One region of the Phytohabitans houttuyneae genome, then DNA from elsewhere that is predicted to be linked to it. Evidence: riboswitches for the same ligand, from Rfam matches in the RefSeq annotation. Region 1 holds a riboswitch; the other holds the start of a gene.
What was found. Region 1 has a riboswitch for S-adenosylmethionine ahead of Phou_RS38925 (aminotransferase class V-fold PLP-dependent enzyme). Riboswitches for the same ligand answer to the same signal wherever they lie in the genome.
Positions count from the first base shown of each region.

Region 2: another riboswitch for S-adenosylmethionine. It lies ahead of thrC (threonine synthase); the one in region 1 lies ahead of Phou_RS38925 (aminotransferase class V-fold PLP-dependent enzyme).

Region 1 is NZ_BLPF01000003.1:883,444-889,644, forward strand. Features, by position in the region: gene Phou_RS38900 (DUF429 domain-containing protein) at 1-85, shown strand, start outside; gene Phou_RS50750 (hypothetical protein) at 110-499, shown strand; gene Phou_RS38910 (DUF4193 domain-containing protein) at 542-832, opposite strand; gene Phou_RS38915 (PP2C family protein-serine/threonine phosphatase) at 1,107-2,282, shown strand; gene Phou_RS38920 (quinone oxidoreductase family protein) at 2,293-3,225, opposite strand; SAM riboswitch class IV at 3,267-3,385, shown strand; gene Phou_RS38925 (aminotransferase class V-fold PLP-dependent enzyme) at 3,401-4,663, shown strand; gene Phou_RS38930 (AI-2E family transporter) at 5,024-6,201, opposite strand, start outside.
Region 2 is NZ_BLPF01000001.1:4,672,376-4,678,576, forward strand. Features, by position in the region: gene Phou_RS21550 (alpha/beta fold hydrolase) at 1-869, shown strand, start outside; gene Phou_RS21555 (ABC transporter permease) at 866-1,732, shown strand; SAM riboswitch class I at 1,803-1,939, shown strand; gene thrC (threonine synthase) at 1,950-3,254, shown strand; gene Phou_RS21565 (GNAT family N-acetyltransferase) at 3,557-4,603, shown strand; gene paaN (phenylacetic acid degradation protein PaaN) at 4,642-6,201, shown strand, end outside.

The sequences.
Region 1 (6,201 bases):
CCGGGTCGCCGAAGGCACGGCGACGCCGCTGCCGGATCCACCCGTCGTGTACTCCGATGGCTGGCCCACAGCGATCTGGGTGTAGGCCGAGCGGCCCGTAGCATGGCCGATGAGTGCGCCGCCGGCCTTTGACGTGCAGCTGGCCCGGCTGATCGAGGCGCGCGGCGTCGATGCCGGCTCGCTGGCCCGGCGGGCAGAGGTCGCCGAAACAGCGGTCACGTCGGTGCTCGGCGGCGGCGAGCCTGAGCCGCTACTGCTGCGCCGGCTAGCGCCCGCCCTCGGCCTGCACCGCAGCGACCTGTTCATCATCGCCGACCGGCCGGTGCCGGACGACCTCACCCTGCAGGACCCGGCCGAGGCCGCCGCCCTGATCTGGGACGCCCGCCGGCTGACCGCCGACCAGCTGCGACAGGTCTACGACCGGGCCCACGCCATCCGGCATGAACGCGCCGACGAGCTCGAGCCCGCCCTGCGGTGCGGCTGCCCCGGGCCTGCCTGAGGCCGGGTCACCGACCGTCGACGGCGAGGGCTACGAAACCGGTCAGGCGCAGTCGCGGCAGACGTCGACGCCGGCGGCGGCCCGCTGGCTGCGGTGGTGTACCAGAAAACAGCGTGAGCAACGGAACTCGTCGGCCTGCATCGGGATCACCGCGACCGACAGCTCTTCATCGAGTTGATCGGCGCCGGGTAGCTCGAACGCCTCCGCCAGCTCGGCCTCGTCCACATCGACCGCGCCGGAGCGCGGAGCCGCGCGCCTGGCCTGGAGTTCCTCCAGGCTGTCCTCGTCGTCGGTGGGGGAGGTGCGTGGGGCGTCGTAGTCAGTCTTTGCCATGTGCTCATCTCCTCTAGGCGGTAGGGCAACATCCGCCCGGCCAGGTCTATTCCGCTGCCAGCGAGTCGCCGACAGCGAACCCGCCGGCGCTCGTCCACCTGGACGTCGAGACCACGGACGCCGATCGCCGCGAACCATACCCCGCTGGCGCTGCCGCGCCCCGTCAATCCGTAAAAGTGGCGACCAGTGGCGACAGGCCCGCTGAGGTCGCGGTCGGGTCGTGACGGGCATACGGTGAGGTGTGTCGCAGACTTTGCCGGTAGGGGTGACCGGCGTGATCCGGTCGCTGCGGACGGCCGTCGCTGAGGTCGGGCCGGACGCGCTGCCCGCCCTGGTGAGTCGGGCCGCCGCGGCGGTCGGTGCTGTCGACGTCGTGATCTACCTGGCCGACTACCCCCAGGTGTGCCTGGTGCCGCTGCCCGCCGGGTCGGGCGCGGCCGTGCCGATCGAGGCGACGATGGCCGGCCGGGCGTACATGAGCCTGGAGGTCCAGCACGCGCCGGATCAACCGGACCGGCTGTGGGTGCCGCTGGTCGACGGATGCGACCGGCTCGGCGTGGTGGAGTTCGTCTCCCCGGCGGTGGTCAACGACGAGGTGGAGGCGGCCTGCGGCGAGGTGGCCGGGTACATCGCCCAGCTGGTCAAGAACCGGCGGCCGTACGGCGACGCCGTGGAGCGGGCCCGCCGCCGGATGCCGATGCACATCGCCGCCGAGGTCGTGTGGGGGCTGCTGCCGCCGCTGACGTTCGGCACCAACGACGTGGTGATCACCGCGATCCTGGAGCCCTGTTACGACGTGGGCGGCGACGTGTTCGACTACGCCCTCAACGGTGACGTGCTCAGCTTCGCGCTCTTCGACACCTGCGGCCACGGGATCACCGCCAGCACGCTGGCCGCCCTGACCATCAACGCGTACCGCAACGCCCGCCGAAGCGGCCTGGACCTGGTCGGCATCGCCGGCACGATCGACACCTGGCTGCGGGCGCAGCACCCGAACAAGTTCGCCACCGCGGTCCTCGCCGAGCTCGACCACATCACCGGCACCCTGCGCACGATCAACGCCGGCCATCCCGGAGTCCAGCTGCTGCGCGACGGCAGAGCGGTCAAGGAGCTGCCCGGACCCACCGCCCTGCCGCTCGGTCTGCACCACCTGACCGGGCGGGAGCCGACGGTACACGAGGAAAACCTGCAACCCGCCGACCGGCTGCTCGTCTACACCGACGGCGTCACCGACGCCTACAACGAGGCCGGCGAGCGTTTCGGCCTCGGCCGCCTCCTCGACCTCGTGCAGCGGGCCCTCAACGACGAGCTGCCGGCGCCGGAAAGCATGCGCCGGCTGGTGCGTGCCGTCGTGGAGCACCAGTTCGAGGAGTTGGAGGACGACGCCACCGCGGTCCTGGTGCAGTGGCAGCCGCCCGGCTACGTCCTACCGCCCGGCCTGCGGCCCTGACAACGCCGGTTCAGGGGATCAGTGCGATCTTCCCGCCGGGGTGCCCGGTGCGGACCAGTTCGAGAGCCTCGCGGGCCTGCTCGAGCGGGAAGGTGCGGGCGACCGGGACGACGAGCTTGCCCTGCGCGGCCAAGGCCAGCAGCCGGGGCCGGACGGCGTCCCGGAACGCCGCGCTGTCCGGCAGCGCGCCCGCGATCGCGGTGACGCCGGCCGCACGGGTGCGCTCCGACGCCGCGATGGTGACCGCGCGGCCCAGGTCGGGCAGCAGCTCCACCGTGGAGTCGAGGGCCTCGTCGGTGCCGACGGTGTCGATGACCGCGGTGACGCCCCGCGGCGCGGCGGCGCGCACGCGGTCGACAAGGCCCGGCCCGTAGGTCACCGGCTCCGCGCCGAAGCCGCGCACCACGGCGAAGTTGTGCTCGCTCGCGGTACCGACCACGGTGGCGCCGATGAGCCGCGCCTGCTGCAGCACGCTGACGCCGACCGCGCCGGAGGCGCCGTGCACGAGGACCGTGTCGCCGGCCCGTACCCCGGTGACGTGCAGCGCCTCGGCGGCGGTGGTGCCGGCCAGCAGCAGGTTGGCGGCGGCCGGGTAGTCCAGCGTGTCGGGCTTGGCGAAGACGTCTTTGGCCGGCACGGTCACCCGCGAGGCGTAGCCGCCGCTGATCCGGAACGCCACGACCGTGTCGCCGATCAGGCCGCCGCCGGACCCGATCGTGGTGTCCGGCCCGACCGCGCTGATCACGCCGGCGACCTCGTACCCGATGCTCAGCGGCAGCGGCCGGTCGGGGCCGCGCGCGGCGGCAAGGTGCTTGTAGTCGGCCGGGTTGACGCCCGCGGCGCGTACGTCGATGGTCACCTCACCCGCGGCGGGCGACCGAACCTCGTCCTCGACCAGGGTGAGCACTTCCGGCCCGCCGAACGCGGGCGCTATCCACTTCACCGGTCGATCCTCCCGCACCGCGGTCTTGTATGATCGCGAAAGGTCAAGAGTGCCAGCGCCAAGCCCCGGCTCGCTGGCCGGCAACCCTCGTGTTCACGGTGGGGTGCCCCGGGTGACGACCAGACCCTCGGCCGAGCCGCGCCGCGGGTAAGCGTGAGCCTCGGAGGTCACCCCCATGACGCTGGACATCGTCGGCGCCGACCTGCCCGTGCGGCTGCGGTCGGGCGCCACCGTCCGCTTCGCCCACCTCGACTACGCCGCCTCCGCGCCGTGCGCCCGCGCCGCCGCCGACGCGGTACAGCGACTCCTGCCCTGGTACGGCAGCGTGCACCGCGGCGCCGGCGCGCGGTCGGCACGGTCCACATTGGAGTACGAGCGGGCCCGGCAGGCGGTCGCCGACTTCACCGGCGCACGATCGGACGACACGGTGGTGTTCACCCGCAACACCACCGACGCGCTCAACCTGCTCGCCCACGCGCTGCCCGCCGGCACCACCACGGTCGTGTTCGACGGTGAGCACCACGCCAACCTGCTGCCGTGGCCGAACGCGGTACGCCTCCCCACGCCACCCGACCCGGACACGGCGGTCGCACTGCTCGACCGGGCACTCGCCGGAATCGCCGGGCCGGCGCTCTTCGCGGTCACCGGCGCCAGCAACGTGACCGGCGAACTCTGGCCGGTACGCCGCCTGGCCGCCGTGGCCCACTCCCACGGCGCCCGCGTGGCCGTCGACGCCGCGCAGCTCGCCCCGCACCGGCCCGTCGACCTCGACGCGCTGGGCGCCGACTACCTCGCCTTCTCCGGGCACAAGCTGTACGCCCCGTTCGGCGCCGGCGCGCTGGTAGGCCGCGCCGACTGGCTGGACGCCGCCGAGCCCTACCTGCGCGGCGGCGGCGCGAGCGCGGCCGTGGGCGACCACGCCGGCGACGTGACCTGGGCGACCGGCCCGGCACGCCACGAGGGCGGCACCCCGAACCTGCTCGGCGCCGTGTCCCTCGCCGCGGTCTGTGAGGCCCTCGCCGCCGCCGACCGGAACGCCCTCCACGCCCGCGAGCAGCAGCTGCTGGCACGGTTGCAGGCCGGCCTGGCGGACGTACCGGCCGCCGTGCCCGTCAGCCTTTTCAGCGACACCCACCCGCGGGTCGGCATCGTCTCCCTCGCGCTGCCCGACCACGACGCCGCCACGGTCGCCGACCGGCTCGGCGCGGATCACGGCGTGGGGGTGCGCGCCGGGCAGTTCTGCGCACACCCGCTCGCCCGCCGCCTGACCGGCGCCACGCGGCCGGGCGGCTGCGCCACGGGTCCGGCCGCCCTGCTGCGGATCAGCTTCGGCCTGGGCACCACGGACAGCGACATCGACCGCGTCGTGGCCGCGCTGTCCGCCGAGACCGGGTCGGTGGCCAGCAATGAGGGATTGGCGCTGCTCACAGCGAGATAGCCCGACGATATTGCGAGCTACCGCGATGTCCGCGGTGGTCCGGACCGTTGCTCCCGCGGCCTCACCCTCCGCGGTTGCCGGCCAACCCCCGGACCGCGCGGCGTTGGAGGGACGGCCCTTCACCAGGTACGGCCAGCCGCGTATGGGGCCACGGATCGGTTCCTGGGCGCATCGGTGCGCCCAGGTTGAGATGCACCCGCGGCGCGGCTGCCGGGCTCCGACCAGTTGTGGGCGAGCTACTGGTCTTCGACGATGGGCTCGGCCCACGCCGCGTTGTCGAACCTCGATGTCCAGGTGATGCCGCGTCGGCGCCGCTGTCGTAGGTGCAGACCAGCGGTACGCGTGCCTGGATTTGCATGGCTAGCCGCGCTCCTGTCGGGGCAGCACCACCTCGCGGACGATGAGCTGGACGGCGGCGACCGCGGGGATGGCGATCAGCGCGCCGACCACGCCGAGCAGGGCGATGCCGAGCAGAGCGGCGAGGATCGCGGCCAGGTCGCTGACCTTGACCGCGCGCCGCATCACCTTGGGGTAGATGACGAAGTTTTCGAGCTGCTGGTAGACGATGAAGAACACGACGCAGGCGATGCCGACGCTGACGCTGCTGGTGGCGAACGCGACGGCGCTGACCACCACGGCGCCGAGGGTGGCGCCGACCTGGGGGATGAGGTCGCAGACGGCGACGACCACGGCGAGGGCGAACGGGTACGTCACGCCGACGATCATCAGGAACACCCAGGTGGACACGCCGGCGATCAGCGCGATGGCGAGCGCGCCGGCCATGAACGCGCCCACCTTGGCCAGGATCTCGTCGCCGATCGCCTGCACCCGGGGGCGGCGGGAGGCGGGCACGAGCTTGTAGGCGCCGAGCCGCAGGCGGTCGAAGGCGGACAGGAAGTAGATGGTCAGTACGACCACGGTGAGGATGTTGAAGACGGCTCCGAAGACCACCTGGGCGCCGCCGAGCACGCCGCCGGCCGCCTTGGTCATGTTGGAGGCGGTGGCGGCGGACTGGAGCCGGTCGATGATCTGGTACTGCTCGTTCAGCTCACGGAGGGTCTCGCTGCGGCGCATCTGGTCGATGTAGTCGGGCAGGTTTTCCACCAGCGCGCCGGTCTGGGTGACCACCGGCGGTACGAGCGCGAGCGCGCCAACGGCCAGCAGCGCCAGGACGCCGAGCCCGACCGCGGCGACGGCGAGGCCGCGGGGCAGGCCCCAGCGCTGCAGCCGGACCACGGCCGGGTTGAGGCCGATCGCCAGGAACAGCGCGATGAAGATGAGGATGAGGATCGAGGCGGCGTCCTGGATGAGCAGAAACATCGTGTACGCCAGGAGCAGGCCCAGCCCCGCCGTGAACCCGATGACGAACGGTGACCGCGACAGCGGCGCCCCCGGCTTGCCGAACCGGCCCGGCCCGGACGTGTCGAAGGTCGCGTCGCCGGCCGGTTGATCCGGCGAGGAGTCCGCCTCGGCCTGCCGCGGCGCGGGGACGGGATCGGCGGCCGGCGGGCTGTCCGGCCCGGGCGTGATGGTCGGCG
Region 2 (6,201 bases), on a different contig from region 1:
CGGTATCCAATGTGGACTTCAAGGTCGAGCGGGGCCAGGTCGTCGGCCTGCTCGGTCCGAACGGCGCGGGCAAGACCACCACCCTGCGCGTGCTGATGGGCCTGACCCAGCCCAGCGGTGGCGAGATCTACGTCTTCGGCCACCGGCTCGTGTCCGGCTCGCCGGTGCTGTCCCGCCTCGGCGCGCTGGTCGAGGGGCCGGGCTTCCTGCCGCATCTGAGCGGCCTGGACAACTTGAGGGCGTACTGGCGGGCGACCGGCCGGCCGGAGCGGGACGCGCGGCTCGACGAGGCCGTGGAGATCGCCGGGCTCGGCGACTCGATCCACCGCAAGGTGCGCAAGTACAGCCACGGCATGAAGCAGCGCCTGGCCATCGCGCAGGCCATGCTGGGCCAGCCGGAGCTGCTGGTGCTCGACGAGCCGACCGACGGGCTCGACCCGCCCCAGATCGCCGAGATGCGGCGGGTGCTCAAGCGGTACGCCACCGGCGGTCGGGCGGTGCTCGTCTCCAGCCACCTGCTCGCCGAGGTGGAGCAGACCTGCACGCACGCGGTGGTGGTCAACAAGGGCGAGATCGTGGCGTCCGGCCCGGTCGAGGACATCGTCGGCGACTCGCCGACGGTACGGCTCGACGTCTCCGACGTGGATGCCGCCGAGGCGGTGCTCCAGGGACTGTCCGGCGTGCGCTCGGTCACCGGCGACGGACCCAACGGGCTCGTGGTGGACATCAACGGCACCGCGCGCAGCGAGGTGGTGGCCGAGCTCGTCCGCGCCGGTGTCGGCGTCGACCGGGTGGTGCCCCGGCGGCGGCTCGAAGACGCGTTCCTGGCCCTGGTGGGCGACAACTCGCGGGGGAGTGGCGACCGATGAGCACTGCGACGATCGGCGCGGCCGCGGGCTACCGCCCCGGCCGTACCCTCTCGGTCTGGCAGGAGTGGCGGCGGCAGGCCACCCGTCGGCGCACGCAGCTCGCGCTCGGCTTCATGGTGCTGCTGCCGCTGATCGTGCTGGTCGCCTTCCAGTTCGACAGCGGCGGCGACGACGACAACGGCGGCGGCGAGTTCGCCAGCCTGATCGACCTCGCCACGTCGGGCGGGCTCAACTTCACGCTGTTCACGCTCTTCGTCTCGGCCGGCTTCCTGCTCACCGTCGTGGTGGCGCTCTTCTGCGGCGACACCGTCGCCAGCGAGGCGAGCTGGGGCAGCCTGCGGTACCTGCTAGCCGTGCCGGTGCCGAGGGCCCGGCTGCTCGCGGTCAAGCTCGTCGTCGCGCTCGGCTACTCGGCCGTCGCCCTCGTCGTGCTCGCCGGCACCGCCCTGCTCGTGGGCACCCTGCGGTACGGCTGGTCACCGCTGCGCAGCACCGTGGCGGCCGAGATACCCGCCGGCGAAGGGCTGCTGCGGCTGCTCGGCATCCTCGGCTACCTCGCGGTGGGGCTGCTCGTGGTCGCCGGCCTCGCGTTTCTGCTGTCCGTGCTCACCGACGCCCCGCTCGGCGCGGTCGGCGGCGCGGTGCTGCTCTTCATCCTCTCCAGCATCCTGGACCAGATCACCGCACTGGGGAGCATCCGCTCGTTCCTGCCCACCCACTACAGCGACGCGTGGCTGGGGCTGCTGTCGACCCCTGTGCAGTCCGACGACATCGTCAAGGGGTGCATCTCCGCGGTGGCGTACGCCACGCTCTTCTGGTCGCTCGCGTTCTGGCGCTTCACCCGCAAGGACGTGGTCTCGTGAGGCAGATCACCGGAAAGGCGCGGTAAGGCGTTTCGCCCCGTACACTGTGCCGGAGAACGCACAACTGAATACCTCATCCAGAGGGGCTGAGGGATACGGCCCGATGACGCCCCGGCAACCACCCCGCACTGACTCGACGGTGAGTCCTGCGGGACAGGTGCCAATTCCGTCCCCGCCGCACGGTGCGGCGCAGGGGAAAGATGAGAGGACGCCCTCGATGCCGTCGACACTCGACGCTACGACCACCACCACCTCTGACGCCCCGGTGCTCTCCAGCCCTGCTCGCGCACTCGTCTGTCGCGGCTGCGGCAAGGAGTACCCACTCGCCGCCCAGCACGCCTGTTACGAGTGTTTCGGCCCGCTCGAGGTGGCCTACGACCAGGCCGCGCTCGCGCGGGTAACCCGGGCCCAGATCGAAGCGGGGCCACACAACATCTGGCGCTACGCGGCGCTGCTGCCGACCGGGCAGGACCCGGCCAGCCGGGTGACCCTCGACCCCGGCCTCACCCCACTCGTCTCCGCACCCCGGCTCGCGGCCGAGCTCGGCCTGCGTGGGTCGCTGTGGGTCAAGGACGACAGCGCCAACCCGACACACTCGTTCAAGGACCGGGTGGTCTCGGTGGCACTCACCGCGGCGCGAGGGCTGGGCTTCACCCGGTTTGCCTGCGCCTCCACCGGAAACCTTGCCAACTCGGTCGCCGCGCACGCCGCACAGGCGGGCGTGCCGTCCATCGTCTTCATCCCCGGTGACCTCGAGCCCGGCAAGGTCGTCACCACCGCTGTGTACGGCGGCGATCTCGTCGCGATCGAAGGGTCGTACGACGATGTCAACCGGCTCTGCAGCGAGCTCGTCGAGACGGACGAGTTCGAGGACACCGCGTTCGTCAACGTCAACGTGCGGCCCTTCTACGCGGAGGGCTCCAAGACCCTCGGGTACGAGGTGGCCGAGCAGCTCGGCTGGCGCCTGCCTGAGCAGGTCGTCATCCCGATGGCCAGCGGCGAGCTGCTGACCAAGGTGGACAAGGCGTTCAGCGAGCTTGTCGAGATCGGCCTTGTCGAGGCGCCGGCCAACGGGTGGCGCGTCTTCGGTGCACAGTCGGCCGGCTGCAACCCGATCGCGGTCGCCCTGCACAACGGGGTCAGCGACATCATCCCGGTCAAGCCGGTGGGCATCGCCAAGTCGCTCAACATCGGTGACCCGGCCGCCGGGCTGTACGCGCTGGAGGCCGTGCGGCGCACCGGCGGCTGGATGGACTACGCCAGCGACGACGAGATCCGCGACGCTATCCAGCTGCTCGCCCGGACGACCGGCGTGTTCGCCGAGACGGCCGGCGGGGTGACCGTCGCTGTCCTGAAGAAGCTCGTCGAGTCGGGCAAGCTCGACCCGGACGCCGAGACGGTGGTCTTCAACACCGGCGAGGGCCTCAAGACCATCGATGCGGTCGCTGAGCAGGTCGGCCCGACGTACCGGATCAAGCCCTCGCTCCGGGGTGCCCGCGAGGCCGGCCTCCTGGAGTCCTAGAACGCGATTCCCGGTTACAGCGCGCGGGAGCGCGACCACGGAGGGAAACGCAGGTAGCGCGTCTCGCGGTGGGATGGGAGTTGCATTCCGTAGTCGTGAATTTGCCGTCCGTCGAGAAAACACCGCACCGGGGACTTGACGGCGCCATCCGGACGACGCAGGATGCTCCGTGCGGGAGGGCGGTCGCCGTAGGCTTTGTTCTAACGTCCCAGCGCCGGAGGCGCTGTGCGACCGTCCCTCCCGACCAAACTGTCCAGGTAATTCGGTCGCGATGAGCGTCCCGTCGAGGGACCCTCGGTGACATGGACATCGCCGTCACGCCCATGGATCCGGCCGACGACAAGGCCGTCGAGCAGGCGTATCAGATCGTTGAAGCCGTGCTCGCCGCGGACGTGCCGGACTTCCCGCCCGTGGGTCGGCAGCGCTTCCTCGCCGAGCTGCGCCACCCGTGGCCCGCCACCGCCTTCGAGCGCGCGCTGGCCACGGTCGATGGCGAAGGTGTGGGCTTCGTGGTCATCGAGATGCCGCAGCTGGACAACCTCGACAACGCCGAGGTCGACCTCAGCGTGCACCCCGAGCACCGTCGGCGGGGCGTGGGCCGCGCGCTGTACGAGTACGCACAGGACGTGATCCAGAGCGTGGGCCGCAAGCGGGCGATGGGCATGTCCGTGGAGACGCTTCCCGGCGGCGCCGTACGCGACGAGGCGGGCGCAGGCTTCGCCATCGCCATGGGCGCGAAGGGGGCGCTGACCGACGTGCGCCGCCGTCTCGACGTCACCTCGGTCGACGAGGCGGGGCTCGAGCGGCAGTTGGCCGCCGCATGGGAGCGGGCCGCCGGTTACTCGCTGGTCCAGTGGCGGGGCGCCACGCCCGAGGAGATCATCGACGACATCGCGTACCTCGACGGGCGGCTGCTCACCGACGCGCCGATGGGCGAGCTCGACTGGGAGGCCGAAAAGATCGACGCCGACCGGATCAGGGCGATCGACGCCGTGGTCGCGGCCCGCGGCCGTCGCCGGTACAACACGGCGGTGCGGCACGACGAGAGCGGCCGGGTCGTCGCGTTCACCACGATCGACTTCCCCGGCACCGTCGACTGGCACGCTTTCCAGCAGATCACCATCGTCGATCCCACCCACCGGGGTCACCGCCTCGGCACGGTCGTCAAGCTCGAAAACCTCGGGTACACCCGGGCGCACGAGCCGGGCCTGCGGGCGATCGACACGTGGAACGCGGACGTCAACGACCACATGATCTCGATCAACGAGGCGATGGGCTTCCGGGCGGTCGACGGCTGGCAGAACTGGCAGCACGACCTATCGGGCGTACCGGCCGCCACCTCGGCATAGTCGTTAGCATCACGCCCTGGCTGGGGCATGATGGCGGCATGACGGACACCCCGCGCAACCTGTACGACAAGCACGCCGGCACCCTCGAGCGTGCCCTCGCCGCGATCACCGAGCGCGGCTACTGGTCGGCCTACCCTGAGTCGCCCAGCCCCCGGGTGTACGGAGAGACGGCCGCCGCCGAGGGCGAGGCCGCCTTCCGGGCGTACCTCAACGGTCGCTTCCCCCTCGACCAGCCCGGCACCGACGGCTGGATCGCCACGGAGGCGAGCCCGTTCGGCGTCGAGCTCGCGGTGACGTACCCGCACGCCGAGGCCGGCGCGCTCGTCGAGGCTGCCGTGGCCGCGCTGCCGGCCTGGCGCGACGCCGGCCCCCAGGTGCGTGCCGGCGTGTGCCTGGAGATCCTGGCGCGGCTGCACCAGCACGTCTTCGAGCTTGCCAACGCGGTGCAGTTCACCAGCGGGCAGGCGTTCGTGATGGCGTTCCAGGCGGGCGGCGCGCACGCGCTCGACCGCGCTCTGGAGGCGCTGGCGTACGCGTACGCGGAGATGACCCGCCACCCGGGCGAAGCCGCGTGGGAAAAGCCGGCCGGCAAGGGCGAACCGCTGCGCATGACCAAGCGCTTCCACGTGGTGCCGCGCGGCATCGGTCTGGTCATCGGCTGCAACACGTTCCCGACGTGGAACTCGTACCCGGGCCTGTTCGCCTCCCTCGTCACGGGCAACCCGGTGATCGTCAAGCCGCACCCGCGGGCCGTGCTCCCGCTCGCCGTCACCGTGCGGTACGCCCGGGAGGTGCTCGCCGAAGCCGGCTTCGACCCCAACGTGGTGCTGCTGGCTCCCGAGGCGCCCGGCGAGGCGCTGGCTTCGACGCTGGCGCTGCGCCCCGAGGTGAAGATCATCGACTACACGGGCTCGACGGCGTACGGCGAGTGGCTTGAGGAAAACGCCCGCCAGGCCGTGGTCTACACGGAAAAGGCCGGCGTCAACACGATCCTGGTCGACTCGACCGACGACTTCGCCGGCATGTGCCGCAACATCGGGTTCTCGCTGACCCTCTACAGCGGACAGATGTGCACCACCCCGCAGAACGTTCTCGTGCCGGCCGGCGGGATCGGCACCGATCAGGGCCACAAGTCCTTCGACGAGGTGGCGGCCGGCATCGCGGGTGCGGTGGGCAAGCTGACCGGCGACGCCGCCCGCGCGGTGGAGCTGACCGGCGCGATCGTCAACGACGGCGTGCTCGACCGGCTCGACGAGGTCAAGTCGGTCGGTGAGCCCGTGCTGGAGTCGCGGGTCGTCGAGCATCCGGCGTTCGAGGGCGCGATCGTCCGTACCCCCGCGATTTTGAAACTGCCCGCGGACGCCGCGGCGACCTACGGCAAGGAGTGGTTCGGACCCATCTCCTTCTTGATCGCGACCGACTCGACGGCGGAGAGCCTCGGGATCTTCCGGTCCACCGTGGGAGAGCGGGGTGCGATCACCGCGTCGGTGTACTCGACGGACGAGAAGGTGCTCGACGCCGCCGAGGCCGCCGCGCTCGACGTGGGCGTCCACCTCTCCTGCAACCTGACCGGCGGCGTCTTCGTCAACCAGTCGGCG